Geotalea uraniireducens: one gene and its partner. The protein of the gene in region 1 interacts with the protein of each later gene in a pairwise test. Links are inferred from orthologs where the notes say so. Each region holds a gene or a part of one and is shown on either strand. Other genes may lie near its edges. The genes, in order: eno and rpe.

Region 1 (15,490 bases):
TCGAGGATGATCGGGCTGGTTGCCGGCAGCAGGCGAAAGGCATTCCAGAGCAGGGTCTCGAACCGCTTCTGGGAAAGCTGCTGTTTGAGACCCAGCTCGCCGAAGGCCGAGCCCCGATGACAGGCGAGCCCTTCCAGGTCGATCACGGAAAACCCTTGTTCGGCCAGGCCGAGAATGAAGGTGGTTTTGCCGATCCCGGTCATGCCGTGGAGCACCACCAGCGGGGCGGGGGGTGAAAAGGGGCTGAAAAAGGAAACCACTGCGTTGCGGAACGATTTGTATCCCCCTTCGAGTTGGAGGGCGTAATGACCGGTAAGGTCGAGAATGGAGACGACGGTCTTGCTTCTGAGGCCGCCGCGCCAGCAGTAGACGAGAATCGGCCGCCCGGCCGCGGCGGCGGCGATCGTCTCGACCAGTTGCGGAAAGCGGGGGGCAGTCAACTCCAGACCGCGACGGCGGGCCTCGTGGGGCCCGGTCTGCTTGTAGAGGGTGCCGATCTCGACCCGCTCCTCGTTGGTGAGCAGGGGAACGTTGATTGCGCCGGGGATATGGTCTTCTTCGTACTCAAGCGGGGTGCGCACGTCGACAATCAGGTGGCTGTCGACGAGGGCGGGGCTGAAAGGGACGGTTTTGATCACACTCTTCTCCTTGCAAAGCATTTCATTATACGACCGGATAGCGTCCGAATGCAAGACTGGCGGTGACGGACGTTCCCCTTCCGACTTGCTTTGCCGAGGGTTACATGGTAATAATGGAAAAATTTTTGTCTACTCAAATAATTTCACTTCGACTAAAGGAGGATGCAATGACTGCACAGTACTCAGCCGATTTCGAAAAGGCCCTCCAGGTTGGCCGTCCCCCCAACATCCAGCAGCTGTTCCCCAACTCGAAGGCGTTGATCGTTAGCGGCAAAGTGATCGACCGGGCCATGCTCGCCAAGGGGAAAGCCATCGCCATGGCCGCCAACGGCCGGAACTACTTTGTCGTCCGGGGCGTGCTACAGGCGGCACAACGGGCCAATTGCCCGGTTATCATCGAGATCGCCAAGTCCGAGGGGGGACAGAAGGCATACTGTGCCGTCAATTACTGGAATATGGCGCGGATCGTCGACGCGCTCTGCAACGAACTCGGCATTACCGTGCCGGTCGCCATCCACGCCGATCATTATGGGATCAAGGGCGACAAGGACCTTGCCGCCGCCAAGGTGGAGATCCCGACGATGTTCGAGGCGGGGATCACCTCAATTGCCATCGATGCCTCCCATCTCCCCGACGACCAGAACCTGCTGGCCAACCTGGCAATCAACCCCTTTATCCCGAAATGGGCCGGCCTGGAGACAGAAGTAGGGGAAATCAAGGGCAACCAGGGGCTCTCAACCGTCGACGAGGCGAAATTCCTGATCCAGGGGCTCAATGCCTATGAAATCTTCCCCGACTGGATCGCCCTCAATAACGGTACCACTCACGGGCTTGAGGCGTCCGATGCCGGCATCCAGGTCGGTCTGACCGCCGAGATTCACCATGCTCTTATGCCCTACAAGGTGAACGGCGCTCAGCATGGCACTTCCGGCAATAGTTCCGAGCGGTTGCGCGAGATTGCCGGCAAGACGGCCACCACCAAGGCCAACGTTGCTACGGCGCTGCAGATGATCTCCTGGGGGCTGGAAGTCAACGATTACGGCAATGCCCAGCTGGATGCCGCCGGCAATTTCATCAAGGTGCCGGGCGAGGGGATGAGCGAAGAGCTATGGGCCGAGATGGTCGCCTATGCCACCGAGAAGGGATGGAAAAAGGGCGACTACAAGAACCTCAACCTCCCCTTCGAGAACAAGCTGCTGGCCCAGCCGCGGGAGATCCGCGAGCGGATGGCCGCCCGGGTCGAGGCGTTCGCCTACAAAATGATGACCGAGGTGCTCAATGCCGCCGACACCGCACCGTTGGCGCTTGCGGCGATCCTCAATGCCAATTCGGCCGATGTGGGGCCGAAAGGGAGCCTCCTTGAGGACCCGGCGTACTGGACCAAGGAGCATATCCTCGAGCGGGCGAAACAACTTGCTGGCGACAAAGGTCCATCCGGCAATTTCGACGATTAAGTTCAACGGAGGATGACAGGAGGGGGCGGCGACGTCCCCTCCTGCCGTATCGAGCCCATGAAACTTTACCGCAGGGAAAACTCCCCCCTTAAACGCCCCTTCGTGACCGTCGGCGCCGTCATCGGCCTCCTGGCGAGCGGCTGGTATCTTTACTGCGATTCCCAAGGCACAACTCTCTTTGGGGCGGCAAAGGCCGCCGAGCCGGCCTGGAAACTGGCCATGAACGTGCTTTTGATCGTCTTCGCCTGTAGCTACGTCGCCAATCTGCTCCGCCGTTACCTCGAACTGCTGCGCGGCGCCAAGCGGGGCTGACCGGGCGCGTTATGGAACCGAGCCGTCTGGACAGCTTCAGGGCGTGGTTCGCCGACTATTGCCGCTCCTTCTACAGTGCCGATGAGGCGGACAATCGCAATATCCGCCTCAAAGAGATGCATACCTACCAGGTCTGCGCCATCATGGAGCGGCTGGCCGTTGCTCTTGCCCTGCCGGAAGACGACCGGCTGCTGGCGGCGGCGGTTGCCCTGTTCCACGATCTCGGCCGCTTCGAGCAGTATCGCCGGTACAAGACCTTCAAGGACGCCGCCTCCCTCAACCATGCGACCCTCGGTGCGCGTATCCTGACCGAGCAGCGGGTGCTCGAACCTCTTTCCCCGGAAGAGCGGCTGCTGATCGGCAAAGCGGTGGCGCTGCATAATGTCTTCCGCCTGCCGGATGCTCTTGACGAACGGAGCCTCCTTCACCTCAAACTGATCCGTGATGCCGACAAGCTCGATATCTGGCGGGTCTTTTGCGAGTATTTCGACCTGCCGGCCGGGGAGCGGCCATCGGCGGTGGGGCTTGGCTTTGCCGATCTGCCGGAATGTTCGGCGGCGGTGATCGATGCGGTTAGTCGGGGGGAGCTGGTGAACCTGACGGCGTTGCGAACACTCAACGACTTCACGCTGCTCCAGTTGTCGTGGGTCTACGATCTGAACTTCGGGGAATCGAGCCGGCTGCTGATCGAGCGCCATTACCTGGAGCGGCTGGCGGCAACCTTGCCGGACAGCGCCGAGGTGCGGCAGGCGGTGGCGGCGGTGCGGACGTATGCCCGACGGTTCGGCGGAGTGGCCGGCTAGCGGTGGCGTTGGCGCCGGGGGAGAAACCGCAGCCGAACGTCACTCCTAGTCGAGTCTGCCGATCTGGCGCAGTGCCTCGTAGAGGACGATGCCGGCAGCGGTGGAGAGATTGAGACTACGAACCTTGCCGAAGATCGGAATCCGGATCGTGTTCTCCCTGTTCGCCCGGAGCAGTTCCTCGGGCAGTCCCTGAGTTTCCTTGCCGAAGACGATGAAGTCCCCTTCCCGGAATCCTGCCTGAATGTGCGTCTTATCCCCTTTTTTGCTTGTGTAGATGAAACGGCTGTCGGGGTAGCTCTGTTGCAGGGCGGCGAGGTCGTCCCAATAGCGGATTTCCACCTCGCTCCAGTAGTCGAGTCCGGCCCGCTTCAGTTGCCGGTCGTCGGTGGAGAAGCCGAGTTTTCCCACCAGATGCAGGACGGTGCCGGTGGCGCCGCAGAGACGGGCGATATTGCCGGTATTCGGCGGGATTTCCGGTTCGACGAGGACGATGTGGAACGGTTTTTCGTGGGGCATGGTTCTTTCCTGAGACGGCCGGTGTGTATACCGGACGCCGGGGGTCGCTGGCCTTGCATTTTTCGCACGGCGGGTCTATTATTATCGCTTCCGTTCGTTCCGACAAGGCATTTTATTCCCACCGCGGGGTTCATGCGGGCATAAATCCGGAAAATTCACTCTGACAAGGGAGCAACAATGAAAGTCATCGTTACCGACGAGGTGGCCCAGGAAGGCCTGGCGCTTTTGGCCCAGGATCCGCGGGTCGAGATCGATGTGAAGCTGGGGCTGAAAAAGGACGAATTGCTGGCGATCATCGGCGAATATGACGTTATCATCACCCGAAGCGGCACCACCGTCGACAAGGACCTGCTCGATGCTGGGAAAAAACTGCGCATGGTTGCCCGCGCCGGTGTCGGGATCGACAATGTCGATGTGGATTATGCCAGCTCCCGCGGAGTGATCGTGGTTAACGCCCCGTTCGGCAACACCAACAGCGCGGCGGAGCACGCCATGGCCCTCCTTTTGTCGTTCTGCCGCAATGTCACCAAGGCTAACGCGAGTCTCAAGGGGGGGGAATGGAAGCGTGCCCCGTTTACCGGCGTCGAGCTGAAGGGGAAAACGGCGGGGGTCATCGGCCTCGGCAAGGTCGGCGGCCGGGTGGCGACCCGCCTGAAAGCCTTCGAATGCGAGGTCCTTGCCTGTGACCCGTACATTTCCGTCAAACGGGCCCACGACCTGGGGGTCAAGCTGGTTTCCCACGAGGAAGTCTACAAAAATTGCGATATCATCACTCTCCATACCCCGTTGAACGACGAAACCCGCAACATGATCGGCGAGCGGGAGATTGCGCTGATGAAGGATGGGGTGATTCTGATCAACGCCGCCCGGGGAGGGATCATCAACGAAGCGGCGCTGCTGGCGGCATTGAAGAGCAATAAGGTCTATGGCGCCGCCGTCGATGTCTTCAGTCAGGAACCGCCCCGGACCGAGGTCCTGACCGAGCTGATCGCCCAGGAGCGGCTGGTTGTGACGCCGCACCTCGGGGCCAATACGTTTGAGGCCCAGGTGAACGTGGCGGTGGACGTTTCCAAGGAGATCCTCCATTACCTGGACGATCAGCCGCTGGAAAATGCCGTCAATATTCCCCGCTTCGACATGGCACTGATGGACCAGATGCGGCCGTTCCTCAACCTGATGAGCATTATGTGCGATTTCGGCATCCAACTGGTCGACGCCAACCTGGAAAAAGTGACCTTCGGTTATGCTGGCAATATCGCCCATTACGACTGCTCGCCGCTGACCGTCTGCGGGCTGTCGGCGCTCCTCAACCGGCGGGTCGACCAGGACGTCAATATGGTTAACGCCACGCTGGTAGCGGAGGGGATGGGGATTGCCGTCGAGGAAACCAAGAGTACCCAGACCGATGCCTTCTCCAACCTGATCACCCTGATCATTGAAGGGCAGGGCGGGAAGCGGCGCACGGTTTCCGGCACCCTCTTCGAAGGGGCGCCGCGAATCGTCCGCCTCCGGGACTACTCGATGGACTTCGCTCCTGCCGAACACATGCTGCTTCTCAACTACAGCGACCGGCCGGGGATGATCGGCAAAATCGGCACCATCATGGGCGAGCACGACATCAATATCGCCTCGATGAACCTGGGCCGGCGGGAGGAAAAGGGCGAGGCGATGGTTATTCTTTCCCTTGATTCCGCGGTTCCGGCCGAGGTTGTCGAACTGGTGCGCACCGCCACCGAAGCCACGTTCATTAAGGCGTTGCACATGCCAGGAGCGAAATGCCAGCGTGGCTGCGGCTGCGGCATCTGAGGCGAACGCCAACGCCTGCCAGTCGGTCCGGGAGCGTTGGGGGACGAGTCGTACCGTGGTCAGGGTGGTTTTGCCGGCACGGAAAAATTACCACGAGAACGATGGCGGTCGGTGCATTGGCACCGCCATGTCGAGATGATCACCAAGGGGCCGCATTATGTGGCCCTTTCTTTTTGCGACGTTGTGTCGGTCGGTGCAAAAAAAACACTGTTGCTGCATATTTTGCACTTGTCGGGACGCGGCTGGTGGCCGACCGGCCACGGTACGACGTGTAATCTTCACAAGTTGACGCCAGCCCGCCCAACGGCACGGTCTTTGACTCTTCTCCGATATATCGATTTACAGGGGGAGGGCGATGGGACGTACGGTTGGGGTAGGATTGGTTTTGGGAATGGTGCTGCAGGCAGCCGTTGCCGCCGCTGGCAGCGGAGATCGTTTGGTTTCACCCGTCAGACTCGCGGTTGCCGGCAAGGGAACGCTGCTCGTTTCCGACTATCGACAGAAAGCGGTGCTGGTGATTGATGACCGCTCCCTGGCAGTCAGACGGCGGCTTGCGGTGACAGGTCGGCCGTTGGCGGTCGGTTGGGCAGCGGGACGTCTCTATGTCGGCAACGAAACGACCGGGTTGGTAGAGGTCTATAATGAGGGGGGGAAACTGTTGACCCGTTTCGGTGAGACGGGGGCGGTCCCCAGTGACCTGGCGGTAGATGCCGGAAGCGGGGCGGTGTTTGTGGTCGACAGCGCCGCGCGACTGGTCCGCGTCTATGACGGCGCGGGGAACATCCTCCGCTTCATTGGTGGGCCGGCGGCGGACAACCGGCTGTATCGACCGACCGGCATCGTGCTGGATGAAGCGGGACAACAGGTGCTGGTGAGCGACTTCGGCTCCCCGGAGGCCGGCATCGCCCCGCGGGTGATGGTTTACGATTATGCCGGCGCTTTCCGGCGGCTCATCCCCGGGACGGTGAACAGCGGCATGCTTGGTTCCATCTCCCTCTTTTCCCGGCCGCAGGGGATGGCCCTGGACGGCCGGGGCCATCTTTACCTGGTCGATAGTCTGTTGGGGCAAGTGCTGGTGCTCGATCTTCAGAGCGGCGCCCTGGTGAAGACGATCGGCAGTTTCGGCACCGCGCCCGGCGAATTGCAGCTTCCCCTCGATGTGATCATTGACGGCGACGGGGCAGATCTGCTCGTCACCAACAACCGTTCGGGACGGATCGAACGGTTCTACGGGGGGGCGCTATGAAACGTTGGCGGGCACTATTCCCGGGCGTCGGCATATTCTTCTTTACAGCTCTGCCGGGACTCGTGACGGCGGACCGGGCGGAGGCGCTCCTTCCCTCCCACAACTGCGCTTACTGCCATGCGATCCATAACGCGGCCGGCGAGACCCTGCTGAACAGCGACGTCGTTGAGACGCTCTGCTTGACCTGCCACGGACCGGCCGGCATCTCGTCCCTCAAGGCCGACATTCATACTGACAGCACGACGGCGCCGACCTTCCGGCAGAGCTGCCGCGATTGCCACGATCCCCACGACAACCTGCCGAACTGGTTGGGGGGGACCAATATCAAACTGACCGGCACCGTGCAGGATGAGTCGGGGCTGGCGTTGATCGCCACGCCCAACAGCGGCATACGCAACGTCATCTTCGAAAACCGGACTTCATTCATCCAGGGCGCCCCCTATTACGACGGCGTCTGCGAAACCTGCCACACTCTGACGGCCTTCCATCGCAACAATCCCAGTGGCGTCCATAACCACAAACTTGGCACCACCTGTACGACGTGTCATGATCACGCCAACTATTTTCTTCCCCGCTAGTTATTCCGGACCGGTTGCCCGCATATAAAAAAAGCCCCGCTTAGGCGGGGCTTTTTTTATATGCGGGGGAAAAGCCGTGATCAGGTGTGGAGCGGCCGGCCGCCACACGCTTTGAGCCGGTCGTGGGCCTCGCGGAGAATCAGTTCCGTTGTCGGCCAGTCGATGCATTTGTCGGTGATGGAGACGCCGTATTTCAACTGCGAGAGGTCCTTGGGGATCGGCTGGTTTCCCTCTTCGAGGAAGCTTTCGATCATGACGCCGGAAATGGAACGATTGCCGGCCACGATCTGGTCGACGACCGACTGGAGGACCTCCGGTTGTTTCTCGTGACGTTTTTCCGAGTTGCCATGGCTGCAGTCGACCATGATGGTTGGGAACAGGCCGCCTTTCTCCAGCAGTTCTTCGGATTTCTTGATGTCTTCGGGGAAGTAGTTGGGTTTTTTTCCTCCCCGGAGCACGATATGGACGTCGGGGTTGCCGGTGGTCTGGATAATGGAGCTCTTGCCCTCCCGGTTGATGCCGAGGAAACTGTGCGAATGAAGCGCCGAATTCATGGCGTCGATGGCGATCTGCAGGTTGCCGTCGGTGCCGTTCTTGAAACCGATCGGGAAGGAGAGGCCGCTGGCCATCTCCCGATGGGTCTGGGATTCAGTGGTGCGGGCGCCGATCGCACCCCAGGAGATGAAATCGGCCAGGTAGTCCGGCGTAATCGGATCGAGCATCTCGGTGGCGATCGGAAGGAGCTGTTCGGTGATTTCGGAGAGAATCCGTCGGGCAATGCCGAGCCCTTTGGAAATCTGGTGGGTGCCGTTCATATCCGGATCGTTGATCAATCCTTTCCAACCGATGGTGGTCCGGGGTTTTTCGAAGTAGACCCGCATCACGATGAAGAGCTGGTTGGATAGTTCATTGGCCAGCCTGGCCAGCCGGCCGGCATAGTCGAGAGCTGAGGCCGGGTCGTGGATCGAACAGGGGCCTACCACAACCATCAGCCGGGGGTCTTTCCCGCGAAGAATGTTCTTGACGTGAGTCCGGCTGGCGTTGACGAACTCCGCACCCTCTTCCGACTGGGGAAACACTTGCCGCAGGTCCGCCGGGGCGATGATGGGGGTGATGCTCTTGATTTTCAGGTTGCTGGTTCTGACCATGGTCGACATTCCCTCGTTCACGCTGATAGTTCCTTTAAATGCGCAAATCTAGCGCTTTCACCGGGAAAAGTCAAAAGGAATGTGGGTGATCACTCATCTCCCGGGTGGGGGGGGCAGGTCTACGGCGCCAGGTTGCTCTCGACCTGGGCATACGTGGCCCGCGCCGCTCCGGCCGCGACCATCTGCTCGATTGCCTTGTTCGAGTCGCCCGGCGCGAGGTCGACCCCGCGGACGGCGTCTTCCAGGAGCGTCACCGACAAACCGTAATGCAACCCTTCGAGAACCGTTTCCTTGACGCAGTAATCGGTGGCGAGGCCGCCAACGTAGATTCTGGTGATGCCGCGCTTCTCCAGTGCTGCCGTCAGGGGCTCGCCCTGTTCCGTCATCGCCTGGAATGCCGAATAGTCGTCGCGGCTCGGGTCCATTCCCTTTGACAGGACGATGGCTTCGGCGGGCAGCTGCAACCCCCCGTGAAAACGGGCTCCATCGGAATGCTGAATGCAGTGGACGGGCCAGATGCCGCCGAAATCCCGGAAATGAGCGGTGACAGCGGGGTGCCAATCGCGGGAGGAAAAAACCGGGGCTCCCAGCCGGTGGAACAAGTCGATGTACCGGTTGAGTACCGGGACGACCGCATCTCCGTCCGGTACGGCCAGACTGCCGCCGGGGCAGAAATCGTTCTGCACGTCGACGATGATCAGGGCGAAAGCGTTATGCATGGCCGAATCTCCTTCAGCGGTTTGTCGTTTGTGCTTCTTCCATCAGCCGTTGTCGCAGCTCATTGAGGCCCCGGCTGATGGAAACCTTGTATTTATGCGGATTGATGAAACGGAGGCACCCCTGGGGGAGGTGGGCCAGCTGGGCGACGGAACGGTCGGCCAGTTCGTCAAGACTGTGAGCTGGCACGGCAGTTTTACGCCCCCCTTCCATGACAACATCCCGCAGTTCGATGAGGCGGGCGTTCGGGGCGATGGTGACATGCTGGAGCGGATTGGTCGGGTCGTAGACGGTGTCCCCCGGCGCAATCTCCTCACCGGCGAGGCAGATGATGTCCTGGATGAACGAGCCGTCGGACGCTACCGCCCGCAACAGGCGCTTGCGGTCGGGGAGGGTGGCTTTGGCCACGTCGCTGGTCACCTTTAGTTTCGGCCGGTCGCCGATCCGCACCAGTTTGTAGACTCCCCCCAGTGCGCCCCCCCCCTCGCCCGAGCAGGTGGCAAGCTTGGTGCCGACGCCGTATATGTCGACTTGGCCTCCTTCGCTGCGGATCGATTCGATCACCAGTTCGTCCAGCTCGTTGGAGGCGACGACCTTTACCGCCGGAAAGCCCGCTGCATCGAACATCCGCCGGGCTTCGCGGCTGAGGTAGGCGAGGTCGCCGGAATCGATTCTGATTCCCAATAGCTCATACCCCTGTTCACGCAGTTCGCGGGCTACGGTGATGGCGTTGGGGATGCCGCTCTTCAGGGTGTCGTAGGTGTCGACGAGCAGGACGCATTCAGCGGGGAAGACCTCGGCGTATTTGCGGAAAGCGGTCAGTTCGTCGGGGAAGGCCATGATCCAGCTATGGGCGTGGGTTCCCTTGACCGGTATCCCGAGAAGTTTCCCGGCGAGCACGTTGCTCGTGCTCCGCACCCCGCCCACGTAAGCGGCCCGGGCAACGCTCAGTCCTCCATCGGGGCCCTGGGCGCGGCGCAGACCGAATTCGAGGACGGTGGCGCCGGCGGCCGCGTGATTGACCCGGGCCGCCTTGGTGGCGACCAGGGTCTGGAAATTGAGGATATTGAGCAGCGCCGTCTCGACCAGTTGGGCCTGGGCGAGCGGCGCTTCGACTGTTACCAGCGGCTCATGGGCAAAGACGGCTGTTCCTTCCGGCACAGCCGTGATCGTACCGGTGAACCGGAAGCCGCGGAGAAAGTCGATGAACCGTGGGCGGAATATGCCGAGGCCCTGGAGATATTCGAGTTCGTCCTCGGAGAACTGGAGATTTTCCAGATAGTCGAGGGCGGAAGCGAGCCCGGCGAAAATCGTGTAACCGCCATTGAACGGGTTGTGGCGGAAGAACAGGTCGAAGACGGCCGGTTCGTCGGTCATCCCTTCTTCCAGGTAGCCCGCGAGCATGGTTAGTTCATAAAAGTCGGTCAACAGCGGTGAATAACGCATGAATCCTCCTCGGCCCGTCCCCCCGGTCCGCCTGCGCCATGCCGGCCGGCAGCCCGGTAACAGTATAACAAATTTCCCAAAATGAAAAAAACGGGGGAGCTGCGGCTGCAGCTCCCCCGTTGGCGCTGAATGCGTTCCGGGCGGTTTAGCCCGGGCGCGGACCTACTTCTTCAGGTTGTAAAACACCCCCGACCCGCCAAAGATGGCGGTGCTGCCGAGTTCATCCTCAATTCGCAGCAGCTGGTTGTACTTGGCGACCCGGTCGGTGCGGCAGAGGGAGCCGGTCTTGATCTGCCCGGCGTTGACCGCTACGGCAAGATCGGCCAGGGTCGTGTCCTCGGTCTCTCCGGAACGGTGCGAGATGACGGTGGTATAACCGGCCCGCTTGGCCGTTTCGATCGCATCGAGGGTTTCGGTGAGGCTGCCGATCTGGTTCAGCTTGATCAGGATCGAGTTGGCGACCCCTTTGGCGATCCCTTCCTTGAGAATCTTGGTATTGGTGACGAACAGGTCGTCGCCGACCAGCTGGATTCGCTTGCCAAGCCGCTCGGTAAGCTTTTTCCAGCCGTCCCAATCGTTCTCCGCCATCCCGTCCTCGATGGAAACGATCGGGTACTTGTTCACCAGGTTCTCGTAGAAGTCGACCATCTGGTCGGCGGTCTTTTCCGGCTGGGCCTCGTTCTCCAGGAGGTATTTGCCATCCTTGAAGAGCTCCGAGGAGGCGACATCCAGGGCCAGGAGCACGTCTTCGCCCGGCCGGTAGCCGGCCTTGGCGATCGCCTCCATGATAACTTCAAGGGCCTCTTCGTTCGACTTGAGGTTCGGGGCGAAGCCGCCTTCGTCGCCGACGGCGGTGTTGTAGCCCTTCCCTTTGAGGACGGCTTTCAGGGCATGGAAGATTTCGGCGCCCATCCGCAGCGCTTCCGAGAAGCTCTTCGCGCCGGCCGGCATGATCATGAATTCCTGGATATCGACGTTGTTGTCGGCGTGGGCGCCGCCGTTGAGGATATTCATCATCGGCAGGGGGAGTTCCTTGGCATTGCAGCCGCCGATATACTGGTAGAGGGGGAGGCCGATCTCTTCGGCAGCCGCTTTGGCGACGGCCAGCGAGACGCCGAGGATGGCGTTGGCACCGAGGTTGCTCTTGTATTCGGTCCCGTCCAGGTCGAGCATCTTCTGATCGACGCCGACCTGGTCGGTGGCCTCCATGCCGATAATCTGCTCGGCAATGATGTTGTTCACGTTATCGACCGCCTTGAGAACTCCCTTGCCCAGGTAGCGCCCCTTGTCCCCGTCCCGCAACTCGAGCGCTTCGCGCTCGCCGGTGGACGCCCCGGAGGGAACGGCCGCTCTTCCCATGGCTCCGGACTCGAGGAACACCTCGACCTCAAGGGTCGGGTTACCCCGGGAATCCAGGATTTCCCTGGCGTAAATATCGGTAATTTCGCTCATTTCTGCCCCCTTTCACGCAATGTTAGCACCGGTGCGCCGTTGCACCGAAACAGCGAAGATATATAACAGACCCGGGCAAAAATGGGAATACCTTTAATTTCCCGCCCCTCCCGGCCGGGGGCTGATTGACCGGCATCGTGCGAATAAGTTGACAGCGTGTAAATATGAAAGCTATAGTAAAATTTTCAGAATTGCGAGAGACGCCGACGCGCGCCGGATTGGCCCGTCGAACCAGGAATAAACAGACTCAATCATGCCCTCCCCAAGCGGCAAAACTGATCAGGATTCACGGGGCTCCCTGGCCCTTCCCCTCGGGCGCATGCTGGACAATCTCCTCGAGCGATTTTCCAGTTCGCGTCATGAGGTGAGAAATCGCCGCATCCTGCTGCTCCTTACCGCCCTGTTGCTGACCCTGTTCATTCTTCCCCGCCAGGAATTCCGTTCCGTCCATTACAAGACCGGCGACATCGCTTCCTCCGATATCCGGGCTACTCAGGATTACCTGCTCGAAGACCGGGGCCTCACCGAAAAGAAGCGTAAAGAGGCTGAAGTTGCAGTGCCGTACGTTTACAGCTTCGACAGCCGGGGAGTTGAAGAGGTGGTGGGGCGGTTTCAACAGGCGCTCTCCCTGCTCAAGGAGTCAGCGACCGGCACTGCCCCGCCGGACCGGCCGATCGGCGCTGCCCTGAAGGGCATTTTCGGCGACGAGCTTTCGCCGACGGAAGTCGCCGTCCTGATGCATCTCGGCGCGGATAGCAATTTCTTCGATCAGGTACGGCTCTTGGCCGAACGGTTTGCCGGGCAGAAAATCGTTGCCGACAAGCGCACCTTCGATGCCGATAGCGCCCATGGCATCACCATTGTTGACTCTGCTACCGGCAATCCGCTCGAGATGAACGATTTGACCGTTTCGCCGCTCGATCCCGCCGACGTGGCGGCGAAGATCAGGACGCTGAAAGTTGTCGTCAACGGGATCCCGGCCCACGAGATAGCCACTCTCAAGGAGTTGGTCGTGAAGGCGGTCCGGCCGACACTGGTCTTCAACCGCGATTTGACCGACCGGGCAGTCAAGCGGGCCCGGGACGATGTCCGGCCGGTGCTGCTCCAAGTGAAGCGGGGCGAGATGATTGTCCGGGTTGGCGAGCGGGTGACGGAGGACCAGGCGCAGAAACTGGAGATGATCTTCGCCGCCCGTCACGGCATCAATAATTTTTTCTCCAGTTTCGGCCTGTTCGGCTTGATCCTGGTGCTGTTCTACTTCCCTTACCGGTTTGCGCGCAAGAATATCCGCAAATTCAATCCGAGTACCAAGGACCTGCTGCTCGTTTCGCTGATCACGATCGGCGTCTTCGTGCTGCACAAGATCGCCCTGGCCGTTTCCGCGGCGATGGGGACCCCGTTCCCCGCCATCGATACCAACGACTATTTCTACATCTTCCCCTTCGCTGTGGGGCCGATGATCATCCGGATCATCCTCAATTCCGAAGTGGCGATGGTCTATGCCGCCATTACCGCACCGCTGCTCGGAGTGATGTTCGGCAACAGCCTCTTCGTGGTCATTTACGCCCTGCTCGGCGGGGTGGTTGGCGCCCACGGCGTCCGGCACTGCAAGGACCGCGGCCGGATCTATACCGCCGGCCTCAAGGTAAGTGTGGTCAATTTCGCCATGGCGCTGTCGTTCCAGACGATGAACGAGAGTTTTCTCTCGATGCAGACGTTCTACTGCGCCGCCTTTGCCCTGGTCGGGGGGATCGTCTGTGCGGCCATTGTTATCGGGATCATCCCGATGATCGAAACGGTTTTCCACTATACTACCGATATCAAGCTGCTCGAACTTTCTAACCTCAATTCGCCGATCCTTCGGGAACTGATGATCCGCGCTCCCGGTACCTATCATCACAGCGTGCTGGTCGGCAATCTGGTGGAAGCCGCCGCCGAGGCGATCAACGCCAATCCGCTTCTGGCGCGGGTGGCGGCCTATTACCACGATATCGGCAAGATCAGCAAGCCGCAGTATTTTATCGAAAACGTCGGCGGCGGTGAGAACCGTCATGATAAGCTGTCGCCGAACATGAGCGCCCTGATCCTGATCTCCCACGTCAAGGAAGGGGTGGAGCTCGCCCGGGAACACCGCCTCGGCCGGTCGATCATCGATATTATCCGTCAGTCGCACGGTACGGCGCTGATCAAGTTTTTCTACCAGAAAGCCCAGAACTGCACCGCTGAAGGCCAGGCCCTGGACGATCGCGATTTCCGTTACCCGGGCCCGAAGCCCCAGACCAGGGAAGCGGGGTTGGTGATGCTGGCCGACTGCGTCGAAGCGGCGTCCCGGACCCTTACCGATCCGACGCCGTCCCGGATTCAGGGGATGGTGCAGAAGATCATCAATAACGTGTTTATCGACGGCCAACTGGACGAGTGCGAGCTGACCCTGCACAACCTCCACGAAATCGCCAAGAGCTTCAACCAGATACTGGCCGGAATCTATCACCATCGGATCGACTATCCGGAACCGGCCTACAAGGAAAAGGAAAAACAGCCTGGAGGCAAAAAAGTCAGTGAAAGTAGCGATAACGAACCGGCAAAGGCGCCACCCGGTCCCGACGAAGGCCCTAAGAAAGGTAGCGGAGAGGATCTTAAGCGCCTTGGGATATCCCGATAGCGAGCTGTCGCTGGTGATTACCGGCGACCGCGGCATCCGGCGCGTCAACCGCGAGTACCTGGGGAAGGACCGGCCGACCAATGTCATTTCCTTTGCCATGAACGAGGGGGAGTTTGGCGGGGTCAATCCCGAACTGCTCGGCGATGTGATCATCTCGGCGGATACGACGGCCCGCGAGGCGGAAGAAGGGGGGCTTCCCTTCTGGCATCGGCTTTGTTTCCTGGTGATCCACGGCGTGCTTCACATTACCGGTTATGACCACGAGCGGAGCGGAGAAGCGGAGGCCCGCCGGATGGAGGCGAAAGAGCGGGAACTTTTCGCCCTGCTGGAGGATGAAGCGCTTGTCTGATGCCGAAATGCCCGATAGCGGCGCGGGATGTGGCAATCCCGGCGCGGGCAGGGCAGGGGCTCCGGAGAAGCCGACCCGGTTCATCGATTCGGTCAACTGCGCCATTGAGGGAATTCTGTACGCGTCGCGGACGCAGCGGCACATGCGCCGCCATTTTCTCGCCGCCCTGGTGCTGCTGGTTGCGGTTCTCTTCCTGCGGGTTTCGGCGCTGGAGTTCACCCTGCTGGCGATCTCCGTTGCCTTCGTCTTGTTCGCCGAGCTGATGAATACCTCGATCGAAGTAGTTGTCGACCTGGTTTCGCCGGATTATCATCCGCTGGCGAAGATTGCCAAGGACGTGGCGGCCGGGGGCGTGCTGGTTGC
Region 2 (15,342 bases), 2.5 Mb from region 1 along the record:
ATCACCTCCTCCGCACGGTGACCGTTGCCGCGCTGGCGACGCCGTCACCGGACATGGCGCTCAATGCCCTGGAGCGGGTGAGCGGTGTCGTCGAGCGGGACGAGTTGCTGGCGGTCTGCAACCGGAAGGAGCGGCTGGCTCAATTCCTCGCCGTTTGCGGCTCTTCGCCGTTCCTCGTTACCATCCTCTGCCGCGATCCCTCCTATTTCCATCAGCTGTTTGCCAAGAAAGCGATCGACCTCCGGCGGAGCGAGCGGGAGATGCTCGGCCTGCTCCGCGCCCAACTCCCCGCCGACGTCGATTATCCGGCGCTTTTCCCCCTGCTGCGCCGCTACAAATTCATGGAGATCCTCCGCATCGCCGCGCGCGATCTGGTCGGCCTGGCACCCCTGGAAGAGGTGACCGCCGAGCTCTCCTCCCTGGCGGCCGCTTCGCTGCAGATTGCCTACGAGGTGGCCCGGGCCAAGCTGGTAGCGGAGCACGGTCTGCCGCTGATGCGGACCCCGGACGGCCTCCGCGAGGCCGAAATGACCATCATGGGGATGGGGAAATTCGGCGGCCGCGAGCTCAATTTTTCTTCGGACATCGACCTGATCTATTTCTACTCGTCGGATCAGGGCGAAACTGCCGGCGTTCCCGACGGCCAGGGGGGGATGAAAGGCGTGCTGTCGCTGCACGCCTTCTTCACCAAGCTGGGAGAGATGATCTCCAAGGCGCTTTCCCAGGTGACCGCCGACGGTTTCGTTTTCCGGGTCGATCTCGGACTCCGGCCCGAGGGGAAGAGCGGCGACCTCGCCTGCTCCCTTCGCTCGGCGGCGACCTATTACGAGTACTGGGGACAGTCGTGGGAGCGGGTCGCCATGCTCAAGGCGCGGCCGGTGGCCGGCTCCATCTCCCTCGGCGAGCAGATTCTCAAGGCGATCGAACCGTTCATCTACCGGAAATACCTCGATTACAACCTGATCGAGGACATGATGGCGATGAAGAAGAAGATCGACGCCTCGCTGGCCCGGGAACGGGAGGGGGAGTACAATATCAAGCTCGGCCGGGGCGGGATTCGCGAGATCGAATTCTTTATCCAGGCGCTGCAACTGGTCTATGCCGGCCGCAACCCGCAGTTACGGGAGCGGAACTCGCTCAAGGCGCTGCAGTCGCTGCGCGATGCTCGGTTGATCAGTGACGAGGACGCCTCGGCCCTCAGTGAGGCGTACCGCTTTCTCCGGACGGTGGAGCACCGCATCCAAGTGGTCCAGGAACGGCAGACCCATTCGCTGCCGAGGAAAGAGGATGAGCTGCTGGCCCTGGCCCGCCGTTGCGGCTATCGGCGCGGCAATGGCCTGGCGACATTTTCGGAGCAGCTCGAACAGCATCGCCGGCGGGTTTCGGCGATCTACGGCGATCTTTTCCTCTCCCGCGATGAAAAGCTGAAGGAGGAGGTCAAGCCGGAGATTCTCCACTTTTTCGACCGGAATGCCGATCCCGACTACATCAAGGACATGCTTGCCGAACGACATTTCGAAAATGTCGATGCCGCTTACGAAAACCTGCTGCTGCTCCGGGATGGTCCAACCCGGACTCCGCTGACCGAACGGGCCCGGCGTCTGCTGGAAAAAATCTCACCGCTCCTCTTGCAGGAGATTTTTGCCTCCCCCGATCCGGACCTGGCCCTCAATAACCTGGAACGGTTCCTCTGCGCCGTCGGCAGCCGTTCCGCCGTCTATGCCCTGCTGGCCGAGAATCGGGAGATCCTCAGGCTGCTGGTGTCGCTGTTCGGCACCTCCGAATTCCTCTCAAAGATCTTCATCGGCCATCCGGAACTGCTCGACGGCCTCGTTGCCCGCTCCTATGCCAGCTACATCAAGGACCGGGAGGCGATGGAGATGGAGCTGAACGGGATGCTCGATACCGCCGAAGACCTGGAGGAACGGCTGGACGTGCTCCGGCGCTACCGCTGCGAGGAGTTCCTGCGGATCGGCATGAACGACATCTACGGCAAGCTCGGCCAGTCGGAACTGACCTACCAGTTGACCGGGCTGGCCGAAGTCTGCCTGGCCGCTGCCTGCCGGCTGGCCAAGAAGGAACTGGCCCGCTTCGGGCGGCCCATTTTCCGCGACGCCGACGGCGACGAGCGCCAGGCCCACTTCGCCGTGGTTGCCATGGGGAAGATGGGGGGGAACGAACTCAACTACCACTCGGATCTGGACATCATCTACATTTACGATCGTCAGGGATATACCGATGGGGAGAAGCAGATCAGCAACCACGAGTATTTTGCCAAGCTCGGCCAGAAGATCATCTCCATTCTGACCACCCTGACCCGTGAAGGGTATGTCTATAAAATCGATACCCGCTTGCGCCCCTCCGGCAATGCCGGCCCCCTTGTCACTTCCATCGAGTCGTTCCGCAACTATCATCGCGACGAAGCCCAGATCTGGGAGCGGCAGGCGCTGACCAAGGCGCGTGTCGTCTATGGCGACGAGCGACTGCGCCGGGCCATCGAGGAGGTGATCAGGGCAACGGTCTACGGCGCCGGGGCCGATGATACGGTCCGCCGGGAGATCCGCCGGCTGCGGACCCGGATGGAAGTGGAACTGGCTAAGGAGAAAGCGGGGAGTTACAACATCAAGACCGGTCGGGGCGGCATCGTCGACATCGAATTCCTCGTCCAGTACCTGCAGCTCTGCCATGGCCGCCACCACCCCGAGGTCAGGAGTACCAACACTCTCCTCGCGTTGAAAGCGATGCGGCTCTGCAACGTGATCGGCGAGGAGGAGTCGACGGTCCTGCAGGCCGGCTACAAGTTCCTGCGCCGGCTGGAAAACCGCCTGCGGCTCATTCACGACTATTCTATTAACGACCTGGGAGGCTCCCGGGAATATCTGGACAAGCTGGCCCGCCGGCTCGGCTACGATCCGAAGCTCCGTCACCCCGGCACGGCGCTGCTGAACGAGTACGAGCGGACCACCGAGGCGGTGCGGGCGGTTTATGACACCATCATGGGGGGCGGTGAAGAGTGAGCAGGGAGTCCAGCGAGGGGCCGTCGCGCCGCTTGCTGCAGATTTATGAGCTGCTCTTCCAGCAGTACGGCCCCCGGTACTGGTGGCCGGCGGAGACGCCATTCGAGGTCTGCGTCGGGGCGATCCTTACCCAGAATACCAACTGGGGAAACGTGGAGAAGGCGATCGCCAACCTGAAAGAGGCTCGGCTGCTGACGCCCGGGGCGCTTCGGGCGGTGCCGGTAAGGGACCTGGCCGAGGTGATCAGGCCGGCCGGCTTTTTCAATGTCAAGAGTGTCCGTCTAAAGGAGTTCGTGGCGTTTCTCTTTGCTCGTTACGAAGGGGATTTGGCGCGGATGTTTGCCGGAGATTGGCGCGAACTGCGGGAAGCCTTGCTTGGGGTCCGGGGAATCGGCCGCGAAACCTGCGACTCGATCCTCCTCTATGCGGGGGGAAAGCCGACGTTTGTCGTCGATGCCTACACGAAGCGACTCTTAGCCGCGCTCGGACTGGCGGTGCCGACGGCTGGTTACGAAGAGGTCCGTGCCCTGTTCATGGAGAACCTGCCGAACGATCCGCAGCTGTTCAACGAATACCACGCCCTGATTGTCGAACATTGCAAGGCGCATTGCCGGAAGAAGCCGCGCTGCAGCGGCTGCGCCCTGCACCTGCTATGTATCCCCTGAAATCATCAATTCCACGCGGTTGCGCCCCCCCTGCTTGGCCCGGTACAACGCTTCATCGGCCTGGCGGAACAGCGAGTCGACGCTCTCGACGCAGGACGAGGGAAATGTCGCGACACCGAGGCTGATGGTCAGCACATTGTTCTGCAACCGGCCGCCGAAGACGTGATCCTGGACTTCCAGGCGAAGCCGTTCGGCGATCGTCCTGGCTTCGCCCAGTGGGGTTTCCGGCAGGAGCAGGACGAATTCCTCTCCCCCATAACGGGCGGCGATGTCGTAGCTGCGCAACCGGGCGCGGACGATCTCCGCCAGGCTGGCCAGGACCCGGTCACCCTCCTGATGGCCGTAGGTGTCATTGACCTTCTTGAAATAATCGATGTCGAGGATGATCAGCGAGAGGGCTCCGCCCTTGCGGGCCGCCCGGTGAAACTCCTTGTCGACCATTTCCATGAGGTGGCGGCGATTGTGGAGGTGGGTGAGCGGGTCGGTAATCGACAGGGTCCGGAGAAGTTCGTTAGAGCGTTTCAGCTCATCCTGCAGCGCCTTCATCTTCATCTGCACCCGGACCCGGGCCACCAGTTCGCCGGCGTCGAAGGGCTTGGTGACAAAGTCGGAGGCTCCCTGTTCCAGCCCCCTGATCTTGGTTTCCCGGTCTTCCTTGCCGGTCAGGATGATCACCGGCAGATCCTGGAATTCTTCGCGAGCCCGCGTCATCGACAGGAAGCGGAAGCCGTCCATCCGCGGCATTTCCAGGTCACAGAGCACCAGATCGACCTTGTTGTTCAACAGTTTCTTGAAACCGTCGAGGCCGTCTCCTGCTTCCAGATAAGAGGTGAAGAGGGATACCTCGCTGACGATCCGGCGAATTTCATCCCGAAGGGTTTCTGAATCATCAATGATGAGAACGGTTCTCTCCATAGCGGTGCGGTTCTCCATGCCGGTGGCAATCTGCATTGCATGTTCACGGGGCGGAACGGGGCGGCGGGAAGACGCAGTCAAGAAACTGCTTGATGATTGCCGCGGTTAGCCCCCAAATCTCATCTTCGCCGTACGAATAAAAATAGACGGGCTGGTGCCGGCCCTGCCACGTCCAGTCTTCAACCCTGAACCGACCGGGATCGAGAAGGCCGGCCAGCGGGGGAGTGATGAGCCGGTCGATTTCGGCCGGATTTGGCTGCAGCCGGTAGTCGGCGGGGAACAAGCCGACGAACGGAGTTACCAGATAGTTGTGAATTGAGTAGAAATCGTCCAGTTCGCCGAGGATCTCCACGTCCTCCGGCCGGATTCCCACTTCTTCCCAGGTTTCGCGCAGTGCCGTTGCCTGTGCGTTACGGTCCTCCTGCTGGCGCACCCCGCCGGGGAACGAAATTTCCCCGCGATGATGATTCAGACGCTCCGTCCGCTTGGTCAGCAGCAGGTGAGGTTCGCCGCCCCGGAAGAACAACGGCAGAAGCACTGCCGCCGGGACCGGCCCCGCGGCCAACGGCACCCGGGTGCGGGCGGCCAGGGCTGCCCGTATTTTCGTCAGTAATTCCTGCTGATCAAACAGCACTGCCTGCATAGCTGGATTTGCCTGAAATAAGTTACTGGACGCGTAGTTACAGTATCGGCTCTTTGGCGCGTCGCTTTAACTCTTTTATCGTCGTTGCATAATTGTCACTGCCGAACACGGCACTGCCGGCGACGAAAACGTCGGCACCGGCATGGGACACCTGGTCGATATTGGCGATCTTGATCCCGCCGTCGACTTCAAGCTCCGCCTCGCAGCCGTGACGGTCGAGCATCGACCGGAGTGCATGGATTTTCGGCAGGCAGGCCTCAATGAATGACTGACCGCCAAAGCCCGGATTGACGGTCATCAGCAGCACCAGGTCGAGGTCGTTGAGGATATAGTCGAGGACCGAGAGCGGCGTTGCCGGATTGAGCGAGATGCCGGCTTTCTTGCCGAGCGACTTGATCAACTGGATGGTCCGGTGGCTGTGCGGTGTCGCTTCGGCGTGAAAGACGATGATATCGGCACCGGCGGCGGCAAATTCGGGGATGTAACGGTCCGGGTCGGCAATCATCAGATGAACGTCAAGCGGGAGGTCGGTCACCCGGCGCACTGCCTCGACGACCAGCGGGCCGATGGTGATATTCGGCACGAAATGGCCGTCCATCACGTCAATGTGGATATAGTCGGCGCCGGCCTCGGCAACGGCACGCACTTCATCGCCGAGGCGCGAGAAGTCGGCGGACAGGATGGATGGGGCAATCTTTTTCATGAATCCTCCACGGGTATCAACAGAAATTACCGCTTGCGCAGCCGGGCGGCGAAGAAGCCGTCCATCCCGTCCCGGTGCGGCCAGCTCCGGAAGCAGCCTGTCGCAGTGAAGAGCTCGGTAAAATCGGGAAACAATTCGTGCAAGTTTTCTAACATAAAATCGCCGTGCTGCGAAAGGAAATCGGCGATTACCGCCTCGTTTTCCTCTTGGGTGGTGGAACAGGTCGAGTAGAGGAGGACGCCGGCCGGCGCCAGCCGGGGGGCAAGATGGTTGAGGATCGCCCGCTGGGTTGCCGCGAGCTGGCCGGCATCGGCGGCCGATTTCCACCATTTTCCGTCCGGATTTCGGCGCAGGACACCGAGGCCGGAGCAGGGGGCATCGATGAGAATCCGGTCGAAAGGGGCGTCGGCGGCGGGGAGAGGGGACGAAGCGGCGTCGGCCTGGGCGGTGTGAATGATGGTGATGCCGAGCCGGTCGGCGGTCTCCTCGATCAACCGCAACTTCTGCCCGGCGCTGTCGCAGGCGAAAACTTCCCCGTGGTTCTCCATCAGTTGAGCGAGATAGGTCGCCTTCCCCCCCGGCGCCGCACAAGCGTCGAGCACCCGCTCGCCAGGGCGGGGGGCGAGGAACAGCGCGGCAAGCTGGGAAGACTCGTCCTGGACGGTAAAAAGCCCCTCCTGGAAGCCCGGCAACTGGGGGACGGCCAGCCGCGAGCGGAGCCGGAGGCCGCAAGGGGCAAAGTGGGTCGGCTCGGCATCGATCCCGGCCGCGCTCCAGCGCGCTGCCAATGCATCGCGAGAAATCCGCAGGGTATTCACGCGCACGGTCAGCGGAGCCGGTTCGGCCATCGCGGCGGCCAGTAGTTCCGCTTCCGCGGGCCCGAGCTGGCCAAGCCATTGTTCGACAATCCAGCGCGGCTGGGAATAGCGGAGGGCGATAAAGCCCGCCGGGTCTACCTCTCGGTCGGGATAGGGGACCGTGGCCCGCTCCCGGTCGGCCCGACGGAGAATGGCATTGACGAGCCCGGTGGCTCGGGGCGCCAGCACCTTGACCAGGTTGACCGTTTCGTTGACCGCGGCGGAAATGGGAATCCGGTCGAGGAAGAAGAGCTGGTACAGGCCGAGACGGAGGAGGAGCAGGACGGCCCGTTCCAGTTTGGCGGCTTTGGTCGAGGAAAAGACGTCGATCAGGTGATCGAGGGTGGCCCGCCGCCGCAGCACCCCGTAAACGAGCTCGGTCAAGAGGCCGCGATCCGCGCCCTGCAGGAGGTTGCGGGAAAGGGCGTGGTCGATGAGCGGTTCGGCGAAGGCACGATCCCGGTCGACCCGCAACAGAATGTCGTAGGCAAGGCGGCGCGGTGTTGGACGGTTCACTGTTGCTCCCGGTGAATGGTTATTGACTGCGGCGGATCAGCCTGGGGTACGTCGGCGATCAGTGGTTGTGCCGGCCATAGGCCATCTCTTCCAGCCGCCGCACCCGCTCCGCCATGGGAGGGTGGGTCGAGAAGAGCGACATGATCCCGCCACCGCGCAGCGGGTTGACGATAAACATGTGGGCGGTAGCCGGGTTGGCGTCCATCGGCAATTGCTGGTTCGCCATTTCCAGTTTGCGGAGGGCGTTGGCCAGGTAGAGTGGGTTGCCCGCCAGTTCTGCGCCGCCGGCATCGGCAGCGTATTCGCGGGAGCGGGAGATCGCCATCTGGATCAGCATGGCGGCAATCGGGGCGATGATCGCCATCATCAGCATGCCGGCACCGCCCCCTTCGTCGTCGCGGTCCCGGCCGGTGCCAAAGATTGCGGCCCACTGGGCCATGTTGGCGAGATAGGTGATTGCGCCGGCGATGGTGGCGGCGATAGACGAGATGAGAATATCGCGGTGTCTGACGTGCGCCAGTTCGTGGGCCATCACTCCGAGCAGCTCGTCGCGGGACAGGATACGTATGATGCCGGTGGTGGCGGCAACTGCCGCATGCTCCGGATTTCGGCCGGTGGCAAAGGCATTCGGGGTGTCGGAAGGGATTTCATAAACCCGTGGCATCGGAATGGCTGCCTGCAGGGCAAGCTGACGAACCACCCCGTACAGCTCGGGGTTTTCCGCCTCGCTCACCTCTTTGGCGCCGTACATGGCCAGGACGATCTTGTCGGAAAACCAGTAGGAAGCGAAATTCATCACTGCGGCCATCACCAGGGCGAAAGCCATGCCGTGCCTGCCGCCAATGGCGCCGCCGGCCAGGACCAGCAGCACCGTCAACAGTGCCATGAGTAAGGTTGTGCGTAAGGTATTCATATGATTGGTACTCCTTGGTGTCGAGAGAATAGCGAACACTGCTACCGCTTCATTATAGGTATTCGCCGGCAAAACTTCAAGGAGCCCGTCCCTGGATCTGCCGTGGCCCGGTCGGGCCAATTAACCTGCCGAATCGACAGGGAATTTGTCGTTAAGGTGCCTCTCATGTTGAATCTGAAGTACTTTTACGGTAAAAGGTGACAACTGCTGCGTAAGCGGCATTCCCCACCGGTCGTCTCAAGCGGCGTACAGGGGGAGAGGAGCCGAAACGAGATGGACCATCTCTTCTTTGCCATAGCCGTCGTGATCGTGGCCGGTTTCTCCGTCCTTTCCGCCGGGCATGCGTTGATCATGAAGCGTGATCCCCGTTCGGCGCTCGGCTGGATCACTATCTGTCTCACCATTCCTCTCATCGGCGCCCTGTCCTACTGGAGCATGGGGGTCAACCGGATTTTCCGCCGGGCCCGCAAGTGGCAGGAGAGCGGGCGGCGGCTGGCCGGCTCGGAATACTTCCGTGCCTTTCCCGAGCACGATGCGGCAATTGTCATGCCCCCAGGGGCCGAATACATGGGCGAACTCCGCCGGCTGGCCGACCGGGTGGTAAGCGCGCCGCTGGTTGGCGGCAACCGGGTCGAGCCGCTCGAAAACGGCGAAGAAGCCTACCCGGCCATGTTGGCGGCCATTGCCGCCGCCCGGGATTCCATTCACCTTTCCACCTATATTTTCGATACCGATGGCACCGGCCGGCGTTTTATCGCTGCCCTGGCCGCCGCGGCCGCGCGCGGGGTGACCGTGCGGGTGATCATCGACGGGATCGGCGAAAAGTATTCCTTTCCCCGCGCCCGCAAGCTCCTGGAGCGGGCTGGAATCCAGGTCGCCCGCTTTCTGCCGTTGCGGCAGGGAATCTACATGAATCTCCGCAGTCACCGGAAGCTGCTGGTAGTCGATGGTCTCAAGGCGTATTCCGGTGGGATGAACATTGGGGACCGGCATCTGGTCAACCGGCCGGACCCGACGGCCGTCAAGGATCTGCATTTTGTGGTGGAAGGGACGGTGGTGGGAGAGCTGCAGCGGGTTTTCCTCGAGGATTGGCACTTCGTCACCGGCGAATTGCTCGATGACGAGCGGTATTTCCCGGCGGTGCCGCCGACCGGGGAAGCGCTGGCCCGGGCAATCGGCGACGGCCCAGACAAGGAGTTCCGCAAGCTGCAATGGATTCTGCTGGGAGCCCTCTCCCGTGCCACCCGCCATGTGCGGATCATGACTCCGTACTTCATTCCGGACCGAACGTTGATCGCCGCCCTGGTAACCACGGCGCTGCGCGGGGTGGAGGTAACTCTCATTCTGCCGGAACGGAATAACCTCCCCTACGTCCACTGGGCGACCCGGGCCTACCTGTGGGAACTGCTGCAGCAAGGGATTCGGGTTTTCTACCAGCCGCCGCCGTTCGTCCATACCAAGCTGTTGCTCGTCGATGGGCTCTGGAGCCTGATCGGCTCCGCCAATCTCGATCCCCGCAGTCTCCGCCTTAACTTCGAACTCAACCTGGAAGTCTACGACCGGGAGCTGAGCGGCCGGCTGGCGCGCCATTTTGCCGCCGCCCTCGCCAAGTCCCGCGAAGTGACCCTGGCCGAGATGGATAGCCGGCCGCTGTCCGAAAAACTTCGCGACAGCACGGCAAAGCTCTTTTCTCCCTACCTCTGATTACTTTGCATAGGCGGCAAGATTGACCAGCGCCCGGTCTAACGCCTCCCGGCAGTGGGCCTCGATGGTCCAGGCGGCATTCGGCGCGTATTGCTCCATCAGGGCGAAGAAACGGTCGAAGTCGATCGCTCCTTCCCCCAACGGCAGGTGGTCGTCCCGTGTTCCCCGGTTGTCGTGAATATGGGTTTCAGCAATGTAGCTCCCCAGTTCGGCGAACCACTCCTCCAGCCCCACCTTGTGGAACAGATTCCAGTGACCGATATCGAAACAGTGGCGGAACTGCGGGTGGTCGAGCGCTTCGAACAGTGCCCGGAGCGTTGACGGCTCTTCCTCGAAAATGTTCTCTACGGCCACCGTGCAGCCGATCGGCTCCGCCTTGGCGATTACCGCCTGCCAGGTTTCGATGCTGTGGGCGAGCCAGCGCTCCTGGTTTTCCCCGTAGCGCCAGCGGTCGTAGCCGGGATGGAAGACGATGACGTCCGGCTTGAGGATGGCGGCGACCTTGAGGACCTGGTCGAGCCGGTGCCTGGTCACTTCGCGGATCAGGCGTTCCACCGAGCCCGGGTTGAGGTCGATGAACGGAGCGTGGAAGGTACAGCGGATTCCGGCCGCGGCCAATGTCTGGGCAACGGTGCCGACCTCCTCGGGGATCAGGCTGTCGAGAACTTCGCCGGGGAAGAAGATTTCCGGATTGAGCTGGCGGCTGATAATCGTTTGCAGATTTTCCACCAGCATCGGATAGGGAACGTGGGCATAAACGCGATTACGCATGGTCATGGGGCTCTTTCGTGTCGTGGTTGATGATTGAATCGGCGCAGGATTCGCAGGAAACCAGCTGTTCCAGCTTGGTGATCTCGCCTGGTTCGCCGAGGACGATCAGGGTGTCGAGGGCTTCGATTTTGGTATGGGAATGGGGGTTGAAAACCATCTTGCCGGTGGCCTTCTTGATCCCGACGATGATTACCCCGGTCGCTTTGCGCACTCCTGAGGTAACGAGGGTTTCGCCGATGAACGGCGATTTTTCGGGAATCCGGATCTCCTCCATCTGCAGGTCGAGATGTTCACGGCCGGTGGCGATCTCGATGAAATCGACGACATTGGGGCGGAGGATGGCCTGCGCCATCCTGCTGCCGCCGATCTGGTACGGCGACACTACCTTGTTGGCGCCGGCCCGTTTCAGCTTGATTTCCGAGCCGTCCTCACCCGAACGGGCCAGGATGTAGAGGTCGGGATTCAGACCGCGGGCGGTCAAGGTGATATAGACGTTTTCGGTGTCGGAAGTGACCACTGAGATCAGTCCCTTGGCCCGCTTGATTCCGGCCCGAAGCAGCGTGTCGTCCTCGGTGGCGTCGCCGCGCAGGAAGAGATATTCCTCCTGCTCAAGCTTGCTGACGACCTCGCTCCCCTTTTCGATCACGACGAACGGCAGCGGCCGGGCGGCGAATTCGCGGCAGATCAGCGCGCCGATCCGGCCATAGCCGCAGATGATGTAGTGGTCATGGAGCGCGTCGATCTTTCGTTCCACCTTTTTCCTCCCAATGATCCGTTGAAACTGCCCCTCGAACATGATCTGGGCAAGACTGCCGACGATGTAGCCGAGAACGCTGACGCCGAAGATGATCAGTCCGATGGTGAACAGCTTGCCGGCAGCGTCGAGATCGTGCACTTCCTTGAACCCGACCGTGCCGAGGGTGATGACCGTCATGTAGAGGGCGTCGAGGAAGCTCCATCCCTCCAGTGACATGTAGCCGATCGTTCCGCCGGTGATAAGCGCGGCCAGGATGGCGACGGAAATTTTGAGATGGCGGACGGGATCCATGCTCAGCGGTCCTTTCGCGCTAAAGATACTATCGGCCAGGCGAAATGGCAAGAATGAAGGATGTCGAGCGGAGTTGCCGCGCTTTTTTTAAGCGCCCCTTAACTCGTACTTGACAAATATTGTATACTGTATACAATTAGGCAGCCCCGCTCTGGAGAAAATCCATGAAAAAAGCCATCGAGAAGCATCTGACCCTCCGGGAAAAAATCCTGGAGACTATTCGCGACGCCATTCTCACCGGCGCCCTCAGGCCCGGGGAAAAGGTGGCCGAGCCGGATTTGGCCGAGCGGTTCGGCATCAGCAGGACGCCGATTCGCGAGGCGTTCCGGCAGCTGGAATCTGAAGGATACCTGACGGTCATTCCCCGGAAAGGGGCGGTCGTTACCTCGTTTTCCCCCAAGGACGTCGAAGAGTTCTACGCCATCAAGAGCATTCTGGAAGGGTATGCGGCCCGGCGGGCCTGTGAAAAGCTGAGCGCCAAGGAGCTGGAAAAGCTCAAGGGGATCAACGACCGGCTCCGGCAACTTGCCACCGAAGGCGATATCAGACATTTCTTCAGAATTCATAATGACTTCCACGACCTGTTCATCCGGGCGGCCGATAATGACAAGCTCTACGAAATGGTCGGCAATCTGGTGCGCAAGTTCCAGCGGCTCCGTTATGCCTCGTTGAGTCTTCCGGGGCGGATGGCCATCTCGGTGGAAGAACACGACAAGATCATCGATGCTTTCCGGAGCCGCAACCCCGATCTGGCCGAAACGCTGGTGCGCAAGAATGCCGAATATGGCGGTAAGGTCCTGATGCAGGAAACCGACGGGACTCCGCCGCTCAAGCCGGCGGAACGCGCCGCCGCCCTGCATATGGATCTCTAGCTGTTGTCCCTCCTCGCGACACTGCTCTCCTTGACAGGTCCTGGTCAATCTGGTACTGAGGTCACAACGGGTTGACACCGCCATCTTTCGTGGGCAGAGGGCCTTTTCGTGACATCTCTCCAGCGCATTCCCAAGGTTGACAAAATCCTTGTCTGGGAGGGGATTCAGCTCCTCCTCTCCCGTCATCCCCGTCCCGCCGTCATCGAGGCAATCCGCGGTGTGCTTGATGAACTGCGTACCGCCGCCCGAACGGGACTCCTTCAGGATGCCGATCTTGCCCCGGCGGTACTCGCCGGTCGGGTCGCCACTGAAGTGGAGCGGCTGGCGGCGGCCAGTCTCCGGCGGGTCGTCAACGGCACGGGAGTCGTAATCCATACCAACCTCGGTCGTTCGCTCCTTGCCGATTCGGTCCATGCGGCGCTTGACGAAATCGGTTTCGGCTATTCCAATCTGGAATACGATTTGGAAAAAGGTGAGCGGGGGAGCCGCTATTCCCATGTGGAACGTCTGCTCTGCGAGTTGACCGGTGCCGAGGCTGCCCTGGTGGTCAACAATAATGCGGCGGCGGTGCTGCTGGCCCTGTCGGCGCTTGCCGCCGGCAGAGAGGTGATCGTTTCCCGCGGGGAACTGGTGGAGATCGGTGGCTCATTCCGCATTCCCGACGTCATGCGGCAAGGTGGCGCCCTCCTCCGCGAAGTGGGAACCACCAACCGTACCCATCTTCGGGACTATCGGGGGGCGGTGACCGGAGAAACCGGACTGCTGCTCAAGGTCCACTCCAGCAATTTTGCCGTGGTCGGCTTTACCGCCGAGGTGGCGGCCGGAGATCTGGTCGTGCTCGGCCGGGAACTCGGCCTGCCGGTGATGGCGGACATCGGCAGCGGCTGCCTGGTTGATCTCGGTCGCTACGGTATCTGCGGCGAGCCGACGGTCCAGGAATTCGTCGCTGCCGGGGTCGACGTCGTTACCTTCAGCGGTGACAAGCTGCTCGGCGGTCCTCAGGCAGGGATCATCGTCGGCCGCAGCTCATGCATCGCCCCGCTCAAGAGCCATCCGCTGCTCCGGGCGCTACGGATCGACAAGCTCACCCTTGCAGCCTTGGAGGGAACGCTCCGCCTCTATCGCGACGAACGCCAGGCGCTGGCCGAGATCCCGACCTTGCGGATGCTCACTGCTTCTGCCGACGAACTGAAAACGCGGGGGCGCCGGATTGTCCGGCGGCTGTGCCGGGAGCTCCCGGCGTCGGTTACCCTTACGCCCCTGGCCGGCGTGTCCCAGGTCGGCGGTGGCGCCTATCCCCTCCTGGAACTGGTCACGACCCTGATTGCCGTCGAGGTCGGCCAGCTGTCTCCACAGGAGCTGGAATTGCAGCTCCGCCGGCTGACGGTGCCGGTACTCGGTCGAATTCACAAAGGGCGCTTCCTGCTCGACGTCAGGACTATCCAGGAGCGCGATCTGCCGCTCCTGGCCACGGCTTTGGCTGAACTGGCGGGCTGATGGCGCCGGGCACCCGGCCTTGGCGGCGACTCCCCGGCGCCGAGAATTTTGGCTGGTCTTTTCCGTATCCTTTTGTATAATCTGAAGTTTCCTGCCGGCCGGCCGACTTTGTACCCGGGCCGGGGGTGACCACCGCTTCCGCCGGGAGCGGCTGCGAGGTTGAGCATGGGAGTGTATGCGCTGGTCCCGGCTGCCGGTATGGGCAAGCGGATGGGGGCCTCGATCAATAAACAGTACCTGCAGCTGGCCGGCAAGCCGATCCTTGCCCATACCCTGGCCGTATTCGAGCAGGCGGCGTTCGTGGCGGGAATTTACCTGGTGATCCCGGAAGACGAAATCGCTTACTGCCGGGCAGAGGTGGTCGAACGGTACCGGCTGACCAAGGTGCGCCGGATCGTCGCCGGTGGGAAAGAGCGGCAGCAGTCGGTACTCAACGGCTTACGGGCCATGGAAGGGACGGCTGCCGATGACGTGGTACTGATCCATGACGGGGTCCGTCCCTTTGTTCCGGAAGAGGTGCTGTGCCGGGCCGCAGAGATGGCGCGGGAGGCCGACGGCGCGCTGGTTGCCGTCCCAGCCAAGGATACGATCAAGGTGGTGGAGAACGGCGTTATTACCGCCACCCCGCCGCGGGAGAGTCTCTGGCTTGCCCAGACGCCGCAGGCGTTCCGTTATGCGGTGATCCGTGCCGCCCATGAAGTGGCCGATGCGGAGCGGTTTCTCGGTACCGACGACGCCATGCTCGTCGAGCGGCTCGGCCGGGAGGTCCGGATCGTCATGGGAGATTACCGCAACATCAAGATTACAACCCCCGACGATCTGCTCCTTGCCGGGGCGTTCCTCCGGGAACGGGCGACGCCGGTGCCTCATCCGGCCGGATGATCCATACCTGCAGACGGGAGAGCGACATGATGCGCATTGGCCATGGCTATGACGTACATTGCCTGGTGACGGACCGCAAGCTGATTCTCGGCGGCGTCGATATTCCTTACGAAAAGGGGCTTCTCGGCCATTCCGATGCCGACGTGCTGCTCCATGCCATTGCCGACGCCATCCTCGGGGCCATTGCCGCCGGGGACATCGGTAAGCATTTCCCCGATACCGATCCGGCTTACAAGGGGGCGGACAGCCTCAAGCTGTTGCAGCATGTGGTCGAGCTGGCCGGGCAGCGCGGCTATCGGCTCGGCAACCTGGATGCGACCATTGTTGCCCAACGGCCGA

What was found.
Region 2: the proteins of eno (region 1) and rpe interact in binary tests that used the Escherichia coli proteins (3 or more experiments, as listed by UniProt). The link is inferred for Geotalea uraniireducens from one-to-one orthologs.

What each region holds. Positions count from the first base shown.
Region 1 is NZ_AP027151.1:1,549,454-1,564,943, forward strand. What follows is about bases 9,972-12,936. They hold eno (phosphopyruvate hydratase), read right to left. Parts: upstream 12,117-12,936; coding sequence 10,827-12,116; downstream 9,972-10,826. Other genes in these bases: QMN23_RS07320 (nicotinate phosphoribosyltransferase), read right to left, coding at 9,972-10,664; QMN23_RS07330 (HD family phosphohydrolase), read left to right, coding at 12,370-12,936. Also shown: tRNA 2-selenouridine(34) synthase MnmH, read right to left, coding at 1-638; QMN23_RS07275 (class II fructose-bisphosphate aldolase), read left to right, coding at 806-2,092; QMN23_RS07280 (hypothetical protein), read left to right, coding at 2,150-2,404; QMN23_RS07285 (HD domain-containing protein), read left to right, coding at 2,416-3,207; QMN23_RS07290 (tRNA (cytidine(34)-2'-O)-methyltransferase), read right to left, coding at 3,253-3,723; serA (phosphoglycerate dehydrogenase), read left to right, coding at 3,901-5,529; QMN23_RS07300 (hypothetical protein), read left to right, coding at 5,885-6,775; QMN23_RS07305 (cytochrome c3 family protein), read left to right, coding at 6,772-7,353; QMN23_RS07310 (3-deoxy-7-phosphoheptulonate synthase), read right to left, coding at 7,434-8,501; pncA (bifunctional nicotinamidase/pyrazinamidase), read right to left, coding at 8,621-9,220; more of QMN23_RS07320, read right to left, coding at 9,234-9,971; more of QMN23_RS07330, read left to right, coding at 12,937-14,778; rRNA maturation RNase YbeY, read left to right, coding at 14,675-15,127; QMN23_RS07340 (diacylglycerol kinase), read left to right, coding at 15,135-15,490. UniProt on the Escherichia coli protein: Catalyzes the reversible conversion of 2-phosphoglycerate (2-PG) into phosphoenolpyruvate (PEP). It is essential for the degradation of carbohydrates via glycolysis.
Region 2 is NZ_AP027151.1:4,077,751-4,093,092, reverse strand. What follows is about bases 4,111-6,927. They hold rpe (ribulose-phosphate 3-epimerase), read right to left. Parts: upstream 5,944-6,927; coding sequence 5,278-5,943; downstream 4,111-5,277. Other genes in these bases: rsmB (16S rRNA (cytosine(967)-C(5))-methyltransferase RsmB), read right to left, coding at 5,970-6,927; QMN23_RS19140 (CoA pyrophosphatase), read right to left, coding at 4,641-5,240; QMN23_RS19145 (diguanylate cyclase), read right to left, coding at 4,111-4,597. Outside these bases: glnE (bifunctional [glutamate--ammonia ligase]-adenylyl-L-tyrosine phosphorylase/[glutamate--ammonia-ligase] adenylyltransferase), read left to right, coding at 1-3,017; QMN23_RS19150 (endonuclease III domain-containing protein), read left to right, coding at 3,014-3,682; more of QMN23_RS19145, read right to left, coding at 3,668-4,110; more of rsmB, read right to left, coding at 6,928-7,316; zinc metalloprotease HtpX, read right to left, coding at 7,375-8,229; cls (cardiolipin synthase), read left to right, coding at 8,503-9,933; QMN23_RS19115 (sugar phosphate isomerase/epimerase family protein), read right to left, coding at 9,934-10,704; QMN23_RS19110 (potassium channel family protein), read right to left, coding at 10,697-11,752; QMN23_RS19105 (GntR family transcriptional regulator), read left to right, coding at 11,917-12,624; selA (L-seryl-tRNA(Sec) selenium transferase), read left to right, coding at 12,733-14,121; ispD (2-C-methyl-D-erythritol 4-phosphate cytidylyltransferase), read left to right, coding at 14,287-15,003; ispF (2-C-methyl-D-erythritol 2,4-cyclodiphosphate synthase), read left to right, coding at 15,033-15,342. UniProt on the Escherichia coli protein: Catalyzes the reversible epimerization of D-ribulose 5-phosphate to D-xylulose 5-phosphate.